2 regions of the Streptomyces sp. NPDC048644 genome follow, and region 2 is predicted to be linked to the other one. Evidence: riboswitches for the same ligand, from Rfam matches in the RefSeq annotation. Region 2 holds a riboswitch; the other holds the start of a gene.
The links. A riboswitch is a leader RNA that binds a small molecule or an ion and turns the genes downstream of it on or off. The one in region 2 is predicted to bind cyclic di-AMP.
Positions count from the first base shown of each region.

Region 1: another riboswitch for cyclic di-AMP. It lies ahead of ACGFNI_RS27960 (NlpC/P60 family protein); the one in region 2 lies ahead of ACGFNI_RS12580 (transglycosylase family protein).

Region 1 covers NZ_JBICVO010000015.1:62,927-70,135, reverse strand. The annotation lists gene ACGFNI_RS27975 (alpha/beta hydrolase-fold protein) at 1-1,071, shown strand, start outside; gene ACGFNI_RS27970 (GNAT family N-acetyltransferase) at 1,099-1,896, opposite strand; gene ACGFNI_RS27965 (hypothetical protein) at 2,087-2,440, shown strand; gene ACGFNI_RS27960 (NlpC/P60 family protein) at 2,652-3,836, opposite strand; cyclic di-AMP (ydaO/yuaA leader) riboswitch at 3,844-4,028, opposite strand; gene pcrA (DNA helicase PcrA) at 4,328-6,787, shown strand; gene ACGFNI_RS27950 (peptidoglycan DD-metalloendopeptidase family protein) at 6,864-7,209, opposite strand, start outside.
Region 2 covers NZ_JBICVO010000005.1:38,300-45,508, reverse strand. The annotation lists gene ACGFNI_RS12600 (MFS transporter) at 1-870, opposite strand, end outside; gene ACGFNI_RS12595 (LysR family transcriptional regulator) at 1,016-1,891, shown strand; gene ACGFNI_RS12590 (cytochrome P450) at 1,974-3,326, shown strand; gene ACGFNI_RS12585 (transglycosylase family protein) at 3,682-4,665, shown strand; cyclic di-AMP (ydaO/yuaA leader) riboswitch at 4,884-5,092, shown strand; gene ACGFNI_RS12580 (transglycosylase family protein) at 5,097-5,780, shown strand; gene eno (phosphopyruvate hydratase) at 6,274-7,209, shown strand, end outside.

The sequences.
Region 1 (7,209 bases), on a different contig from region 2:
GCCGTCGCGCTGCCGCTGGCGCTGTGGGGACGGATACCAGGGCCGCGCCTGGCGCGCGGCGCCCTGCGCCTGGTCATGCTGCTGTTCGCCCAGGTCACGGCCATCACGCTGGTCTTCGTCCTGGTCAACAACGCGAACAACCTCTACGACACCTGGGACGACCTGCTGGGCACCGGCAGCCACGTGCAGGCCGCCCAGGACCTCGGCCCCGACGGGCTGGGCGGCCGGCAGATCAAGAACGAGCCCCGCCAGGTCCAGCCGTTCCGGCCGGCCGACGACCCGAAGCTGGGCCCCGAGGTCCAGATGACCGACCTCAAGGGCCGGATCTCCGGGGTCAGCGGCGAGGTGTACGTCTGGCTGCCGCCGCAGTACCACGACCCCGCCTACCGGAACACGAAGTTCCCTGTCGTCGAGGTGCTGCCCGGCTACCCCGGATCGGCGAAAGCCTGGTTCGGCTCCCTGAACGCCGACGAGCAGCTCCGCCCGATGATGCTGAACGGCGAGGTCAAGCCGTTCATCCTGGTCGCCCCGCGCACCAACCTCGTCACCGGCGCCGACACCGGGTGCGTCAACATCCCGGGGAAGGTCAACGCCGACAGCTGGCTGACCGTCGACGTGCGCCGGATGGTCATCGACACCTTCCGGGCATCCGACCACTCCCGCTCCTGGGCCCTGGCCGGCTACTCGGCGGGCGCCCACTGCGCCGCCAAGCTCGCCCTGTCGCACCCGGACCGCTACCACGCGGCGATCGCCATGTCCGGCTACAACGACCCGGCGAGCGAGCACAGTTCACTCGCGGGCAAGGACCCGAAGCTGCGCATCGAGTCGAACCCGCTGCACATCCTGAAGTCGGCCAACGCGGCCGGAAAGCCGCCGCGCACCGCGCTGTACGTCTCCGGCGCCTCGGGCGACGGGTACCAGGCGGGCCTCGGACTGCGGCAGCTGGCGCAGTCGCCGACATCGGTGACCGTGCGGCAGATCCCCTCGGACGCCGGTGGTCACACGAGCGTGGTCTGGCGGGAGCAGGTGCCCGAGATCTTCCGCTGGCTGTCGCAACACGTCACCGCGTGAGGCGGGGGCCGCGGCCAGGACCCCGTCTCACCGCGGGCGGACCGCCGCCGTGACCGGCGCGCGCACCTGCCAGCCCAGGGCTTCGTAGAGGGCACGGCCTTCGGGGCTGGCGACCAGCACACCCTGCGTGGCGCCCGCCGTGGCCGCGCGGCCGGCGAGCGCCGCCATCACCAGCCGGCCCAGCCCCCTGCGGCGGTGCCCGGCCGCCGTGCCGATCATGTCGAAGACGACCGACCGCGGTCCGCGCAGGGCACCGGGCGCCCCGTCGGTGAGCGCGGCAAGACCGCCTGCCGGGAAGATCTCCGGGTCCGGATCCGGGGCTGCCTCCGGGGTCGGATCAGGGTCCGGATGCGGGCTTCCCGTACGGGCCGCGGGAGCCGCAGGGGCCGTACCGTCCAGGACCCGGGCCTCGATCAGGCCACGGTCCGCGTCGTGGTGGACGCTGAGGCGGTAGCCGCGCGGCGGCGCGGGGTCGCCGGGCGGTCCCAGCGTGGTCGTCATCAGGTACTGAGGCTCGCTGAGCTGCCAGCCAGGAGGCAGCAGCCGCTCGACCCGCTCGCGCGGTGCGCAGATCTTGAGCCACAGGCCGGGCACGTCGATGCGGCGGGCCAGCTCGCCCAGCACGTCGGGGTCGGCCGCCGGCAGGACGTAGCGGGCGATGTGGTGCGGCCGTCCGACCTCGATCCGGAAGCCGCCCGGCACCGCAGACGGCGCGGCGGTCCGCCGGGCCCGCGCCCAGCCGTCGGCCCAGACGCCGACGATCCGCGCGAGTTCGGAGGGTGCGGCGGGCGAGGGGGCCGGGGAGGAGTCCGTGGCGGGGGCCATGGGCCGAGCGTAGGCCGCATCCATGATCGACTTCAGCTGTATTTTCCGGGCCGGCACGGGTGTCCGGGGACGGCTCTGCGGGCTGCTGCCACCGGGCCGCGTCCTGCGGTCGGGGGAGCACACGGCGGTGTGCGACGGCGGGGCGCCCTGCCCGATGGGTCGTGGTTTGGGAGGGCTACGATCCAGCACCATGGACGTAGTCATCAACATCTTCGTCGGCCTGCACATCATCGGTATCGCCTCCCTCCTGGGCGGCTTCCTGACCCAGATGAAGGCGATGAGCGCGGGCACGGCCCGCTTCGTGCCCGCCATGCTGCACGGTGCGCTGACGATGCTCGTCACCGGCATCGTGCTGGTCGGCCTGAACCAGGCCCAGGGCAGCCCGGTCGACAACATCAAGATCGGCATCAAGCTGGCCGTCCTGGTGGTGATCCTGGGCCTGGTCTACGTCAAGCGTGACGAGGAGAAGGTCGCCAAGCCGCTCTTCGGCGCCGTCGGCCTGCTCACGATGGTGAACATCTTCATCGCGGTGCTCTGGACCTGAGCCCGCAGGGGCCGCTGCGCCCCGTATGCCGCACGGTGAACCGCGCGGCCCTCGCGTCGTCAGCCGTTCCGGCCGTCCGACCGCCCGAGGGCCGCGCGGTTCTGTGCTGTGGGGGGTGGTGCGTGGGGTGCTGCGGGTGGTTCCTGGGGTGTCGCGGGGGGAGCGGTCCCGACGCGACCGAGGTGTCGCGGGGGAGCGGGCCCGACACGGCCTACGCCGGGCGGATGCTCCCGTAGATCGGCATGTAGTAGATCGACTCCACCCGCACGCTGGCGCCCGGCTTCGGGGCGTGGATCATCTTGCCGCCGCCTATGTACATCCCGACGTGGCTGATGTCCTTGAAGAAGAACACCAGGTCGCCCGGTTGCAGGTCCTTGGTGGCCACCCGCTCGCCGGTCTTCACCTGATCCCACGTCGTACGCGGCAGGTTCACCCCGGCCGCCTTCCATGCCGCCTGCGTCAGGCCGGAGCAGTCGTAGGAGTTGGGGCCCGTCGCGCCCCAGACGTACGGCTTGCCCATCTGGGCGCGGGCGAAGGCGAGCGCCTTCTTGGCCTTCGTGAGGGACGTGCCGTCGTCGGATCCGCCGCCCGAGTCGCCCGAGCCGCCTGAACCGTCTGAACCGTCTGTCGAGCCGCCACCGGACCCGCCGTCGCCCCCGCGGTCGCCCCCGTGCTCCTGGCGTTCCTTCTCGGCCTGCCGGCGCGCCATGTCGTCGGCCTTGCGCTTGGCGGCTTCCTCCTTCTTGCGCTCCAGCTCGGCCAGCCGCGCCTTCTCCTGGGCGGTCAGCCGGGACAGCAGCTGCCGGGCCTCGGTCAGCTTGCCCTGCACCGTCCGCTTGGACTCCTGGAGGGAGGTCTGGGACTCCTGGAGCCGTTCCAGGCTGTGGACGGCCTCGGCGCGTTCGTGCGCTGCCGCCGCCTGCTGCTCCTGGTAGTCGGCGACCGCCTGTTGCTGACGTCCGGTCAGCCGCTCCATGAGGTGGCTGCGGTCGGCGAACTGCTGCGGGTCCTTGGCGAGTATCAGCTGCGCGGTCGGGCTCATGCCGCCGGTGCGGTACTGCGCGGAGGCGTAGGTGCCCAGCTCCCGCCGGGACGCGTTGAGTTTGTCGGTGCGCTTCGCCGCGGAGTCCTGGAGTTCGGTCACCTTCTCGCGCCGCTGCTCGGCGTGCTCCTTGGCGGCGTTGTACTTCTGGGTCGCCACCTCGGCCTGGCGGTAGAGGTCGTCGACGTTCTTCTTGACCTCTTCGACGGTCGGCCGGGGGCTCCTGGGGGCCGCTTCGGCTGACTGCGACAGCAGTGTGACCGAGGCGAGTGCTGCGGTGGTGATCCCGACCGCCGTGCGGCGGCTTCCGGGTGAGGCGAGGACGCGGGTGCGCGGCTTGCGATGCGACGCCAAGGCCGGCGACTCCTTCCGTGGACCGCCTACCGGGTTAGCTGTCGGGTTCGGGCGGTGTCGCAGACGGAAGGCTTGCCCTACGGTCCGTACGCCCGCGCGCGGCGGCCGTACCGATCGATTCACCCCGGTGGTGCTGGTGGGTCCCCGGCTCCGGGTGCCCAGGGGCAGGGCCGGACTCGGCGGAGGCGACCCGTGCGCACGCTGTCGTACGCGGGGATGCGGGCTGCCCGAGCGAGCACGGTAGCCAACTCGTGTGGCTCCTGTGAAGGCTGATGTTCGAATTGCCCGAAACCTTTTCGTGACCTGAAGGTGAGGCGACGGTGATTGCGTTGGATGTCGGTTTCGGGCAGTGCGGGGAAGCCTCGGGGCGGCTCCTGTGAAGACGGCTCCACGTCTCCGAAACGGATTCTGCACGGCCGGGACGCTTCCCGTGCGGCCGTTCCCGGACTTCGGGACCGGATGTCAGTGGGGCCGCCTAGACTCGGTGGGCGATGAGCAGCCTCTTTGACGACAGCTTCCTGGCGGATCTCGGCCCGAAGGGCGAGCACCCCCCGCCCCCTCCCGAGGACGAGCACGGCCCGGCCCCGGAGGAGGTTCCGCACGACCTCTTCGACGGGAAGTTCGACGCCCCCGTGCCCCGGGAGGCGTACTACCGCGACGGCGCTGCCCGCCCCGCGGTCGATCCGGCCGCCCTCCTGGAGGGGCTCAACGACGCCCAGAAGGCGGCCGTGGTGCACACCGGCAGCCCGCTGCTGATCGTCGCGGGCGCCGGATCCGGCAAGACCCGGGTGCTCACCCACCGCATCGCGCACCTGCTCGGCGCGCGCGGCGTGCACCCCGGCCAGATCCTCGCGATCACCTTCACCAACAAGGCCGCGGGCGAGATGAAGGAGCGCGTCGAAGAACTGGTCGGCCCGCGGGCGAACGCCATGTGGGTCTCCACCTTCCACAGCGCCTGCGTCCGCATCCTGCGCCGCGAGTCCAAGCAGCTCGGCTTCACCTCGTCGTTCTCGATCTACGACGCCGCCGACTCGAAGCGCCTGATGGCCCTGGTCTGCCGCGATCTGGACCTCGACCCCAAGCGCTTCCCGCCCAAGTCCTTCAGCGCCAAGGTCTCCAACCTCAAGAACGAGCTCATCGACGAGGAGACCTTCGCGGGGACGGCTGCCGACGGCTTCGAGAAGACCCTGGCCGAGGCGTACGCGATGTACCAGGCGCGGCTGCGCGAGGCCAACGCCCTGGACTTCGACGACATCATCATGACGACCGTCAACCTCCTCCAGGCGTTCCCCGACGTCGCCGCCCACTACCGCCGCCGCTTCCGGCACGTCATGGTCGACGAGTACCAGGACACCAACCACGCGCAGTACACCCTCGTGCGCGAGCTGGTCGGTCCGCCCGAGTCCGCCGCCGAGCTGTGCGTGGTCGGCGACGCCGACCAGTCGATCTACGCCTTCCGCGGCGCCACGATCCGCAACATCCTCCAGTTCGAGGAGGACTACCCCAACGCCACGACGATCCTCCTGGAGCAGAACTACCGCTCCACGCAGACGATCCTCAGCGCCGCCAACGCCGTCATCGAACGCAACGAGAACCGCCGCCCCAAGAACCTCTGGACACAGGCAGGCGAGGGCCCCAGGATCACCGGCTACGTCGCCGACACCGAGCACGACGAGGCGCAGTTCGTCGCCGACGAGATCGACCGGCTGACGGACGCGGGCGATGCCAGGGCGGGCGACGTCGCCGTCTTCTACCGCACCAACGCCCAGTCCCGTGTCTTCGAAGAGATCCTCATCCGGGTCGGGCTGCCCTACAAGGTCGTCGGCGGCGTCCGCTTCTACGAGCGCAAGGAGGTCCGCGACGTCCTCGCGTACCTGCGCGTCCTCTCCAACCCCGAGGACACCGTCCCGCTGCGCCGGATCCTCAACGTCCCCAAGCGGGGCATCGGCGACCGCGCCGAGGCGATGATCGACGCCCTGTCGCTCCGCGAGAAGATCAGCTTCCCGCAGGCCCTGCGCCGGGTCGACGAGGCGTACGGCATGGCCGCCCGCTCGGCCAACGCCGTCCGGCGCTTCAACACGCTGATGGAAGAGCTGCGCACGATCGTCGAATCCGGCGCAGGACCGGCCACCGTCCTGGAGGCGGTCCTGGAGCGCACCGGCTACCTCGCCGAACTCCAGACCTCCACCGACCCGCAGGACGAGACCCGGATCGAGAACCTCCAGGAACTCGCCGCCGTGGCCCTGGAGTTCGAGCAGGACCGCGGCGAGGACAACCCGGGCACGCTCGCCGACTTCCTGGAGCAGGTCGCGCTGGTCGCCGACTCCGACCAGATCCCCGACGAGGAGGAGGACGGCAGCGGCGTCATCACCCTGATGACCCTGCACACCGCCAAGGGCCTGGAGTTCCCCGTCGTCTTCCTGACCGGCATGGAGGACGGCGTTTTCCCGCACATGCGCTCGCTGGGCCAGACCAAGGAGCTGGAGGAGGAGCGCCGGCTGGCGTACGTCGGCATCACCCGCGCCCGCGAACGGCTCTACCTCACCCGCTCGACGATGCGCAGCGCCTGGGGCCAGCCGTCGTACAACCCGCCCTCGCGGTTCCTTGAGGAGATCCCGGAGGCGTACGTCGACTGGAAGCGCACCGGGCCCGCGACGCCGTCCGCCTCGATGGGCGGGCTGTCATCCGGCGGCTTCGGCTCCGGCGGAGGAACGGGCTCCGGCTTCTCGTCCTCGCGCGCCAAGGGGCCGAGCGGTTTCGCGACCCGGCGCTCGTCCGACCGGCAGGTCGTCGCGCTGGCCGTCGGCGACCGCGTCACCCACGACAGCTTCGGCCTCGGCACGGTCGTGGGAGTCAAGGGCAGCGGCGACAACGCCGAGGCGACGATCGACTTCGGCGGTGAGAAGCCGAAGCGGCTGCTGCTGCGGTACGCGCCGGTGCAGAAGCTCTAGAGCCCGCGGCCGTTCCGTCGGCCCGCCGCCGTCAGGGCGTCGGGCCGGGCGGGGCCGGTCAGTTCGGGGCGGCCGGTCAGTTCGGGTTGAGGCCGTGGCTGTGCAGCCAGGGCAGCGGGTCGATCGGTGAGCCGCCCCCGGGGCGCACCTCGAAGTGCATGTGCGGCCCGGTGGAGTTGCCGGAGCTGCCGGAGTACGCGATCTGATCGCCGGCCTTGACCGACCCGGAGCGGACCTTGGTGCTGCTGAGGTGGCAGTACCACGTCTCGGTGCCGTCGGGCGCCGTCACGATCGCCATGTTGCCGTACGCGGAGTTCCACTGGGTGCGCACGGTGCCGTCGGTCGCGGCCATCACGGGAGTGCCGTAGCCGACCGGGAAGTCGATGCCGGTGTGCACGGACATCCAGTTGACGCCGGCCTGG
Region 2 (7,209 bases):
TCCGGCCGCCGAAGCGGACAGCGAACCGGCCGCGCCCACCAGCCCCAGCAGTCCGATCGCCGACTCCGACCAGCCGTAGGAAGGCCCGGACATCAAGAAGGCCAGCGCCGTCCACAGCACGCTGAACGTCCCGAACGCCAGCGCGCCGAGCGCCGCCCGCCACCGCAGCACCGGCTGCTGTCCGAACAGCGCCAGCGTCGAGCGCAGCAGCGCCGGATAGCGCAGCCCCGCCGTGGTGTGCAGGACGGGCAGCCGCAGCCGCAGCAGCACCGCCATCAGCAGCATCAGCACGGCGTTCACCCAGTACACGGTGCGCCAGCCGCCGAGTTCGGCCAGCAGCCCCGCCGCCGTGCGGGCCAGCAGGATGCCGAGCAGCAGCCCGGTCATGACCGTGCCGACCGTCCGGCCGCGCTCCTCGGGAGCTGAGAGGGTCGCCGCGTACGGCACCACCACCTGCGCGGCGACCGACGCCAGGCCGGTGAGCGCGGTGCCGGTCAGCAGCAGCGCGGCGTTCGGCGCGCTCGCCGTGACGGTCAGGAACAGCGACGTCGCCACGCACAGCGTCACCGCGAGACGGCGCTGCTCCAGCAGATCACCGAGCGGCACGAGCAGCAGCAGCCCGAGGCCGAAGCCGATCTGGGCGACGGTCACCACCAGCGCGGCGGCGGACGCGGACAGCCCCAGATCCTGCCCGATGACGTCGAGCAGCGGCTGGGCGAAGTAGTTCCCGGCGACGGACAGGCCGGTGGCGACCGACATCAGCAGCAGCGTGCCGCGGCCCAGCCGCTGCGGCCCGGCCGCCGGTGGCACCGCCTGCGCGGCACTCGCCGCTTCGGGCGCCGTGCGCGGCGCCTCCCCCTCGGACTCCATGTCCCCTCCTGCCAGTTGGTTCTTTTCCGTGCCCGCCTCCCCCCGGTGGCGGACGGTCCCAGCCTGCGGGCTGCGCATCGATGAGTCCAACACACTGTCGTCATCGCATCCATCGCCGATCGCGATGGATCGTTATCCTCCGCGGATGGAGTTGCAGCAGATGCGGTACGTCGTCGCGGTCGCCGAGACCGGCGGGTTCACCCGGGCCGCCGAGCGCTGCCATGTGGTGCAGTCGGCGCTCAGCCACCAGATCGCCAGGCTGGAGAAGGAGCTGGGCGCCCGGCTCTTCCAGCGCACCAGTCGCAGCGTGCGGCTGACCGCGGCGGGCGAGGCGTTCGTGCCGGTCGCCCGGCAGGCCCTGGCGTCGGCCGAGCGGGCCCGCGCCGAGGTGGAGGCGGTCGCGGGCGAGGTGCGCGGGCAGCTCGCGGTCGGGGCGATCTCGACCCTGTCGGCCGTCGATCTCGCCCAGGAGCTGGGCGCGTTCCGCACCCGCTATCCCCAGGTGCGGGTCGGCCTCCGGATGGAGATGAGCGACGAGCTGATCGAGAAGGTGCGGCAGGGCGCGCTGGACGTCGCCTTCGTCGGCCTGGTGCCGGGCGCGCGGGTCACCGGGGTACGGGAGAGGGAACTGGCGCGCGGCGAGCTGGTCGCGGTGGTGCCGCCGGGCCATCCGCTGGCCGGGCAGGAGCGGACCGGTCTGGCGCGGCTGGCCAGGGAGACCTTCGTCGACTTCACGGCGGGCTCGGCCGCCCGCAGGCAGCGCGACGACGCCTTCCGTGCCGCGGGGCTGAACGCCGACGTGGCCTTCGAGGTGACCACCGTCGAACTCCTGGCGAAGCTGGTGCGCGCGGGGCTCGGGGTCGGCATGGTGCCCGAGGGCATCGCGGGGGAGCTGACCGGGCTGCACGTCGTCCGTGTCCGCCCGGCGCCGCGGCGCATCGAGCGGGTGGTGTGGCAGGCGCTCGGCCCGTCGCCCGCAGCCGCCGCGTTCCTGGCGGGCCTCGGGGTGGACCCGGGGTGAGCACGGCCCGCGCGGCCGGGGCGCGGGCGTACGGCGCGGGCGCCCGGCGAGGCGCGGGCGCCGCAGCGGTTACCGTCGAAAGGTGCACGACAAGCCCGACACCACCCCCGACACCGTCCCCGGCGCCGCCCCCGCGGGCCCGCCCGCGCGCTGCCCCGCAGCCTCCGCGCCGCCGCCCGCCCCCGAGCTGTTCACCTGGGAGTTCGCCGCCGATCCTTACCCGGCGTACGCCTGGCTGCGGGAGCACGCGCCGGTGCGCAGGACCGCGCTGCCCAGCGGCGTCGAGGCATGGCTGGTGACGCGGTACGCCGACGCCAGGCAGGCGCTCGCCGACGGCCGGCTCTCCAAGAACCCGGTGCACCACAGCGAGGCCGCGCACGGCAAGGGCAAGGTCGGCATCCCCGGCGAGCGCAGCGCCAACCTGATGACCCACCTCCTCAACATCGACCCGCCCGACCACACCCGGCTGCGCCGCCTGGTCTCCAAGGCGTTCACCCCGCGCCGGGTCGCCGCCTTCGCCCCGCGCGTCCAGGAGCTGACCGACGCGCTCATCGACTCCTTCGCGGCCCGCGGCGAGGCCGACCTGATCCACGAGTTCGCCTTCCCGCTGCCCATCTACGCGATCTGCGACCTGCTGGGCGTACCGCGCGAGGACCAGGACGACTTCCGCGACTGGGCCGGGATGATGCTGCGGCACACCAAGGCGGGCCAGGCGGGCGGGCCGCGCGGCGGCGTGGCCAAGGCGGTGAAGAAGATACGCGGCTATCTCGCCGAGCTGATCCACCGCAAGCGCGCCGAACTGCCCCGCGAGGCGGCCCCAGGCGAGGACCTCATCTCCGGCCTGATCCGCGCGTCCGACCACGGCGAGCACCTCACCGAGAACGAGGTGGCCGCGATGGCGTTCATCCTCCTCTTCGCCGGCTTCGAGACCACCGTCAACCTCATCGGCAACGGCACCTACGCCCTGCTGCGCCACCCGGAACAGCGCGCCCTGCTCCAGAAGTCCCTGGCGTCGGGCGACGACGGCCTGCTCGCCACCGGCATCGAGGAACTGCTGCGCTACGACGGCCCGGTGGAGCTGGCGACCTGGCGGTTCGCCACCGAGGAACTGACCATCGGCGGGGCGCGGATAGCCGAGGGCGACCCCGTACTCGTCGTGCTGGCCGCCGCCGACCGTGACCCCGAGCGGTTCGACGAGCCCGACACCCTCGACCTGGCCAGGCGCGACAACCCGCACCTGGGGTACGGGCACGGCATCCACTACTGCCTGGGCGCCCCGCTCGCCAGGCTCGAAGGCCAGGCCGCCCTCGCGACGCTGCTGACCCGGCTGCCCGACATCCGGCTCGCGGCCGAACCCGACGAGCTGCGCTGGCGCGGCGGGCTCATCATGCGCGGACTGCGGTCCCTCCCGGTGGAGTTCACCCCGGCACCGTGACGGGGCCGGGAACCGGCCCGGCGGCGGGCCCGGTTGACGGCCGCGCGGGCCGGTCTGCTACCGGCTCGGCGACGTGCCTGATGAGGGCCGTGACAGCCGATTTCTTGACGGTGCGTCAGCTACGTGACCTCTACGTGATCTCCGCTACACCGGCTTGTGACGACCCGTGAGCCCGGCTACCTTTCGACCGAACCTGTGCTCGACCGCCCCGGCGGGACGGCCGCGCCGAAGCCTCGGCCGGCCGGCATCCGCCGGTGCGACAACTCAACGCCGCTCGAAAGGCAACCGCATGCGCTCCGGGAACGGCCGCCATCGTCGACCCCGTCAGGCACCGGCCCTCTTTGTCACGGCGGGAGTGGCCGGCGCCGGCATCGCCATGCCACTGCTCGGCGCGGGCTCCGCACACGCCGCCGACACCGCCGCCTGGGACCGCGTCGCCCAGTGCGAGAGCGGCGGGGTGTGGAGCGGTGCGTCAGGCGACGGCTACGGCGGTCTCCGGCTCACCGCGGACCTGTGGCAGGAGTACGGCGGCCTGGCGTACGCGCCGCGCCCCGACATGGCCAGCCGCGCCCAGCAGATAGCCGTGGCCGAAAAGATCCTGGACGACCGTGGCCCAGGCGCCTGGCCGGGCTGCGCCGTCGACGCCGGCCTCTCCCGGGGAGGCCGCGCACCGGACGTCGATCCGGGCAGCACCGACGCGCCGACCCCCGCCCCCACGGACCACGACGGCCAGGGCGCAGGCGGCACGGACGACGCGACCGATCCGGCCGACCCGACCGATACTTCCGGTTCACACGATTCACCCCCCTCACCTGACCCGTCCGACCCGTCGCACCCGTCGGACACCTCGGACCCGTCCGGTACTTCGGGCTCGCACGACCCCGCCACCGACCCGTCCGACGCCACCCCCCGCCCCGGTGCACCGGACTCCGGGCACACCGAGGGCGACGGCAGCGGCCACGACGGCAAGGGCGAGGGCGCGAACGGCGATCACGAGGCGCCAGGCGCGGGCGACTCCGACGCGTCCGACGGCTCCGGCGACTCCGCGACGCCCGGCAGCGGGAGCCCCGACCCGACGCCGCCCGGCAAGCACCGCGGCGGCGAGGGTACGGACGACGGCGGCAGGACCTCGGGGCGGCACGCCTCGCGGGGTGACGGGGAGCGTACGCAGCCGGCTCGCGGCGACTACACCGTGCGCCCCGGTGACAGCCTGTCAGCCATCGCCGAGGCCCGGGAGCTGCCCGGCGGCTGGCCCGCGCTGTACGAGCGCAACCGCGAGGTCGTGGGCTCCGACGCGGACCTCATCCACCCCGGACAGCATCTCGATCTCGGGCGCTGAGCGGGTAGTTAGTCGGCTTTTGCCCCTTTTGGTGAAAGTGAGACATGGCTCTCGTTGACGCCTGCGGTGTCCGACCCGTCCACTGAATCCATACCGCGCCCTACCTGCGGAAATATGAGCGCTCTGCGGTTATTGGCGGTCAACTGGGTGCAGAAAACGGGGTTTGAACCGCACAGGGGTTCATGTCTACGGTCAGGACCGCTCGCCAAAGCGGGCCCTTCGCTCACACGCCGAATCCTGCCGGTGGGTGAAGGCGGTCGACGCGCAAGCGCCGAAGGCAGGAGCGGGGGAACCAAGGTAAGTGCCGGCCCCGCCCGTGAAAGCGGGTCAGCCGGCTTGGGGTGAAGACGTGTGTGAAGCACACACGGCCGGGCAGCTCACAGCCCGAACCCGACAGCTCACCTCGTAGGCGTCGGTGAGGAAAACGAACCATGCTGATCAACAAGGGCAAGCACCGTCGTCCGTCCAAGGCCGTCCGCGTCGCCACCCTCGCCGGTGTCGCCGGTGCCGCTGTGGCCGTCCCGCTGATGGGCGCCTCCTCCGCCTCCGCCGCCTCGGTCGCCACCTGGGACGCCGTCGCCCAGTGCGAGTCCGGCGGCAACTGGTCGATCAACACCGGCAACAACTACTACGGCGGCCTGCAGTTCTCGCAGTCCAGCTGGGCCGCCGCCGGCGGTACCCAGTACGCGCCCCGCGCCGACCTGGCCACCAAGAGCCAGCAGATCGCCGCCGCCGAGAAGCTGCTCGCCATCCAGGGCCCGGGTGCCTGGTCCTGCGCCGGCGCCGGCAACCTGACCTCCGGTGGCCCCGCCGCCAGCGTCGACACCTCCTCGGGCTCCGGCACGACCAAGGCCGCCCCGCAGCAGAAGGCCGAGACCCCGGCCCCGCAGCACAAGAGCGCCCCCGCCCCGCAGGCTCCGGCCCCGCAGCAGCAGAAGTCCCAGCCGGTGCCGAAGTCCGACCCGCACGGCAACTACACCGTCAAGTCCGGCGACACCCTCGCCAAGATCGCCAAGGCGCACGGCACCAACTGGAAGTCCGTCTACGCGAACAACAAGTCCGTCATCGGCGGCAACCCCAACCTGATCTTCCCGGGCCAGAAGCTCAGCATCTGAGCCCACCCCTGGCAGGGCCTTGAGGGCTCCGTGCCCGGTGCCTCCTCCCGGATGACCGCAGCGGTTCGCGCGTACGGCGGTCCGCGCGAACCGCTCGCCCGGGAGGCGGCGAGGGCCGAAGAGCCGGAGCGCGCCCGGGAGTTCGCTCATATCTCCCGGGCTGCATCAAATGCACGCAATGCGCATTGAGTTCCCTCTCGCTCCTACTCATCCCGCTCTGCCCGTTTTCTCCCCGCGGGATACCCCGTCCGGCGCGTTCGTCCCCGCATCGCGCCGCGGCGGGGTCTCTCCGTTCCGTACCCTGGTGCCGGACACAGCGACGTGACCGCCCCTTACAGCTGCTCTCCCGCCCGGCGGACGAAGCTGCCCGAACTCCTGCGAACTGGGCCTTTGGGTCACTCTTCCTCCCGCCGAGGGGGCTGAGGGCGAGCGGAACGGCAACAGGCCGTTAGGCTCGTGCTGCAGAACTCCAGACACCCATGAAGGAGACAACGTGCCGTCCATCGACGTCGTCGTAGCCCGCGAAATTCTCGACTCGCGAGGTAATCCCACGGTCGAGGTCGAGGTCGGCCTCGACGACGGCAGCACCGGCCGTGCCGCGGTTCCGTCCGGCGCCTCGACCGGCGCCTTCGAGGCCATCGAGCTCCGCGACGGCGACCCCGGCCGTTACCAGGGCAAGGGCGTCGAGAAGGCCGTCCTCGCCGTCATCGAGCAGATCGGCCCGGAGCTGGTCGGCTACGACGCGACCGAGCAGCGGCTGATCGACCAGGCCATGTTCGACCTGGACGCCACCGACAACAAGGGCTCCCTCGGCGCCAACGCCATCCTGGGCGTCTCCCTCGCCGTCGCGCACGCCGCGTCCGAGGCCAGCGACCTGCCGCTGTTCCGCTACCTCGGTGGCCCGAACGCGCACGTCCTGCCCGTCCCGATGATGAACATCCTCAACGGTGGGTCGCACGCCGACTCCAACGTCGACATCCAGGAGTTCATGATCGCCCCGATCGGCGCGGAGTCCTTCTCCGAGGCGCTGCGCTGGGGCGCCGAGGTCTACCACACCCTCAAGAAGGTCCTGAAGGAGCGCAACCTCTCCACCGGTCTCGGTGACGAGGGCGGCTTCGCCCCGAACCTCGGCTCCAACCGCGAGGCGCTCGACCTGATCCTGGAGGCCATCCAGCAGGCCGGTTACGTCCCCGGCCAGGACATCGCGCTGGCGCTCGACGTCGCCGCGTCCGAGTTCTACAAGGACGGCAAGTACGCCTTCGAGGGCTCGGACCGCTCGGCCGCCGAGATGACCGAGTACTACGAGGGCCTCGTCGCCGACTACCCGCTCGTGTCCATCGAGGACCCGCTGTTCGAGGACGACTGGGCCGGCTGGCACGTCATCACCGAGAAGCTCGGCGCCAAGGTCCAGCTCGTCGGTGACGACCTG